2 regions of the Metabacillus sp. B2-18 genome follow, and region 2 is predicted to be linked to the other one. Evidence: riboswitches for the same ligand, from Rfam matches in the RefSeq annotation. Region 2 holds a riboswitch; the other holds the start of a gene.
The links. Region 2 has a riboswitch for cobalamin ahead of LPC09_RS05880 (ABC transporter substrate-binding protein). Riboswitches for the same ligand answer to the same signal wherever they lie in the genome.
Positions count from the first base shown of each region.

Region 1: it holds a riboswitch for cobalamin, as region 2 does, so the genes downstream of both, LPC09_RS11440 ((2Fe-2S) ferredoxin domain-containing protein) here and LPC09_RS05880 (ABC transporter substrate-binding protein) in region 2, are expected to answer to the same signal.

Region 1 is NZ_CP088245.1:2,268,928-2,271,135, reverse strand. It holds gene cobJ (precorrin-3B C(17)-methyltransferase) at 1-737, opposite strand, end outside; gene LPC09_RS11440 ((2Fe-2S) ferredoxin domain-containing protein) at 770-1,153, opposite strand; cobalamin riboswitch at 1,280-1,466, opposite strand; cobalamin riboswitch at 1,699-1,895, opposite strand; gene LPC09_RS11435 (hypothetical protein) at 2,001-2,147, opposite strand.
Region 2 is NZ_CP088245.1:1,147,850-1,150,057, reverse strand. It holds gene LPC09_RS05880 (ABC transporter substrate-binding protein) at 1-1,230, opposite strand, end outside; cobalamin riboswitch at 1,418-1,629, opposite strand; gene LPC09_RS05875 (APC family permease) at 1,970-2,208, opposite strand, start outside.

The DNA of each region.
Region 1 (2,208 bases), 1.1 Mb from region 2:
TAACCTCTTGGCGTAATCATTTTATTGTCATATAAAAATGTCGATGAATTTCCAATCACAACCGTTGTAAGCATTCCGATATCAAACTCGAGCATATGCTCAAGATCTGTAATAACGATATGCTGTCTGTCACGATACGCACTTTTCACAAGTCCAACAGGTGTTAATGGTGAACGATAGCTTAATAAAATCCGTTGCGCTTCTTGTATTTGTCTTGTTCGACGACCACTTTTAGGATTATAAAGAGTTATAACAAAATCAGCCTGAGCAGCTGCATCAATACGCTTTTCAATCAATTCCCAAGGAGTTAAATGGTCACTGAGACTGATTGTGCATGCATCATGCATAATTGGGGCACCTAAAAGTGATGCACATGAATTAATTGCCGAAACACCCGGAATGACTTCTACACTCACACCAGTTTCTTCTGACCAGCCTTTTTCAATTAAAACCTCATAAACAAGTCCGGCCATTCCATACACTCCAGCATCACCACTTGATATGACAGCTACTGTTTTTCCTTCTTCGGCAAGTTTCACAGCTGCTTGGGCACGGCTTACTTCCTCTGACATTCCTGTACTAATAATCTCTTGATCTGTTAAAAGATCCTGAATTAATTCAACATATGTTTTGTATCCAATAATACAGTCACTTTCTTGAATCGCATCTTGAGCCCTTTTTGTCATATGTTCAAAGCTTCCTGGACCAAATCCGATCACAAGTAATTTTCCTAGCAAGTAAATTCCTCCTTTCAATACGTATAACGGTATTAAACGTTACTCTTTTGCGGTTTTACTATTCCTTTAATCGACTCTGAATTTTCAGGTGCAGTAAAATGATCTTTATCATATGTGTAAATAACGCTGTCTTCTACCACATTTCCACCTACAAGATGCTCAGTAACAATCTTTTTAGCTAATTCAGGCGTTGCAGCTTTATACCAAACTCCCTCCGGATAGACCACCATTACACACGCATCTTTGCATCTTCCATTACAACGAGTTCTTGTTGTATGAATGCTTGCATCCAAATCTAAGTTTGTAATTTCTTCTCTGATTGCCTGAGTTGCTTCTTCTCCACCCTTTCTCATACAGCTGCTTCCGTTACAAATAAGTACATGATGCTTTGTTTCTGTTAGATTCCAAGTCGTCATCTAAACACTTCCAATCTATTAAAATTTTTCAAATAAAAATGCACCTCTATATAGGCAGAGGTGCATTAAAAAATGGCGCAAGTGACCAGCATTTTCTACTACACGTCTACCTATATGCCCGTAGGTATCAGTATAAAAAGATAGGCAGGTCTCCTGACTTAGGTTCATAGCTTTATAACGTCTTCCCGTTTACATTCAGTGACATTATGCTATAAAGCTTCCCATAACAGTGGCGGGTACCGTGTCGGACTTTCACCGACTTCCCTTTTAAGCACTACAGTAGTTGAAGTGCACCTAATCTTTAAAACTCTATTTAATTTACTCATCTAAACGTATTAGGTTGTCTCTTGAAATATGTCTTTTTATAAAAACAATCATCAAACCAATGGAAAATACCTAAGCTATCAACCATAAAACCTTATACATTTAGACAGAACAAAAAATCCGCTCATATCTTTATTGAGCGGATGAAAAGGCAATACGAAAGCAATCCAAAAAATTAAAATGGTTGCATTCGTCTCACCTTCTCACCTCCCGAAGAAACTGAAACTTGATAAATTAAGACAGGTCTCCTGACTTGTGTTTCACTCTACTTTAAGCCCCTTCCCATATATCACTTTTAATAAAGCTTCAATACAGTGGATTGCTTATTTCGTCGACACTTACAGTTGCGGGGACAGTTTCTGATTTACACCGAATTCCCTATTAAGCCTTAAGCGGCATCTTAATCTACAGCGTTTACTATTTTAAGTTGTTATCAATTGATAGGTATTATATTAAAGCAACCAAAATGATATTTCAACATATTGTTGGATAAAATGACAAAAGTTACAATTAAAGTGGTGATTTATTCCATTCCCTCATCTTTTTCATCATACGCTATTAACACAATATTTTCATTTGTTTCACTTCTTAATTCTTTTTCTAGACTCATGATTTTGTTTAATTGATCACGATCTAAGTTTGCGACTGGAAAGTTTTCATAAACGCTCATGCTTTTAACCTCCTTTGTTTTATAATAAGATTTTCACCAATAAGATATCGATTATGCACCT
Region 2 (2,208 bases):
ATCCCAATCTTCATTCACTAAAGCCTCATCAATATTCTCCACTTGACGAATATTCACTTTTATCCCTTCGTTTAGTAATTCAGCTTGAATCGCTTCTGCCATAACAGTTAATTCCGGTCGTTGTGGAAAGGTTAACATGGTAACTTCAAAAATACTTCCTTGCTTTTCCCACATACCATCACTATTTTTCTTCCAGCCATCTTGCTCTAATAATTGATCAATCGATTCTGATGAAGCTTGCTTCTCAACTTGACCAAATGATAATACTTCTGGAAATGGACTTTTCGCTTCAGTTCCAGCCTCTAACATAATGGAATGAACAATTTCTTCACGTGGAATTGATAAATCAACCACTTTTCGTAGTGTTACATCCTGAAACATTGGAGAATTCATATTAAACATCAACATGTGTGTGCGTAGTGATGGTGCAGTGGAAACCTCAAATCTCTTATCTTTATCCAACACTTTCATGTTATCAACAGGGATATCTGTTGCACCATCAACATCTCCTGATTGAAGAGCCATTAATCGAGAATTTCCATCTGGAATAAAACTAATGATTACTTCAGACAGTAACGCTTTCTCTCCCCAATAATCTTCATATTTCTCAACAATAAGAGATTCATCTTTATTAAATTGTTTAATTGAGAATGCTCCTGTTAGTGCAGGGTAGCTATCCTCTTTATCAAGCGTTGCCACATCAACAATAATCGTTGAAGGATCTGCCAAATGAGAGACCAACGCAGCATTTGGTTGTTTTGTTATAATCTTTAGTTCTAGATCAGAAACAACCTCTATTGATTCAACTTGAAGCAAATCTTTTACCTTTTGATCCTTCTCGATCGAACGAAGCAAAGAGTCTTTTACACTCGCTGCATCCATTTTCTCGCCATTATGAAAGGTTACATTTTCTTCTAGCGTAAATACCCATGTTGTGTCATTTTCTTGCTTCCACTCTTTTGCAAGCCAAGGTGTAGTTTGTAGTTCCTCATCTAACTTAACTAATGTTTCTGCTGTACCTGAACGCATTACCTCCCAGCTATCAATACCATGTGGATCAAGACTTTGAGGACTCCATGGAAAAGCAAGAGTTACATGCTTTTCAGAAGCTAAATCCGAGTTTGATGTTGCTGTCTTTTTCTCATCAGAACAACCTGACAATAAAAGTAGTAAACTACCAATTACGATCAAAAATAGGATAGTCTGCTTTCGTTGAATATTTTTTACCATAATAAATTTAAAACCTCCATTTTGTATATATAAATAAAAAAAGCATCTCCAACCAGCTTAAGCGGTCAGAAATGCTTGTTATTAAACACAGAAAAATACAGAAAAATCTCCATAACAAAATGTTTATGAAAATAGGTTATCAATCTATGAGCACCCTAACCACCTCCCTAGAATTCCCGTAGGTCTATCGGCGATGTAAAAATAGGCAGGTCTCCTGACTTAGGGCATAACGATCAAACCTTCCCAGGTGAACACCCAGTGGTTTATGTAGAACGTTATTTCACATTTAGTGTGAAACCCAATACAGTGGCGGGTCCGTGTCGGCATCTAACCGACTTCCCTTTTAAGCTTATAAAGCAAAATTACTACTTTACTAGCACCTATTTCCAAAGAATATAAAGTTTTTTATAACTTTTTATATTAAATTAGCAAAAGTTTTTGTCCCGATTCTCGACTTTAATATAAGACATGGCTTGCTAAGTGAAATTACTACCAATATAGAGTTAAACCTTACGAAAGTCAATATAGTAATTTCTATTTAATATTTTATTGAACAAGACTTTAGAATGATTTTCATATTAATATAAAAGCTCCATGACCTATACTACAGTTAATCCTACTTCTAAATAAAAAGAGTATAAATTCTCTATGATTGAGGTAATGCTTGTTCCCGAAAATATAATCATAGAGACTTTATACTCTAAATAGAAGTTAAAGTTAATTAAATTATTGTATCTCCTTATAGCTCATTTTTATGTACTTTACTATCTTTATTATGTGGTATAGATACCTCATATTTCCCCTTATTCATATGATAATAGAAATACGCTCCTATTAAAATCCAACCAGCTACCATCACCCATTCATATGGCCAAACTAGTGCAGCAGGCATTCCCGGCATGTATAACAAAATGAATCCTAAACTTAAAATGAGAGCAATCCAACCCACAGCATTTTGCTTTCCAGCCTTAAACGGTC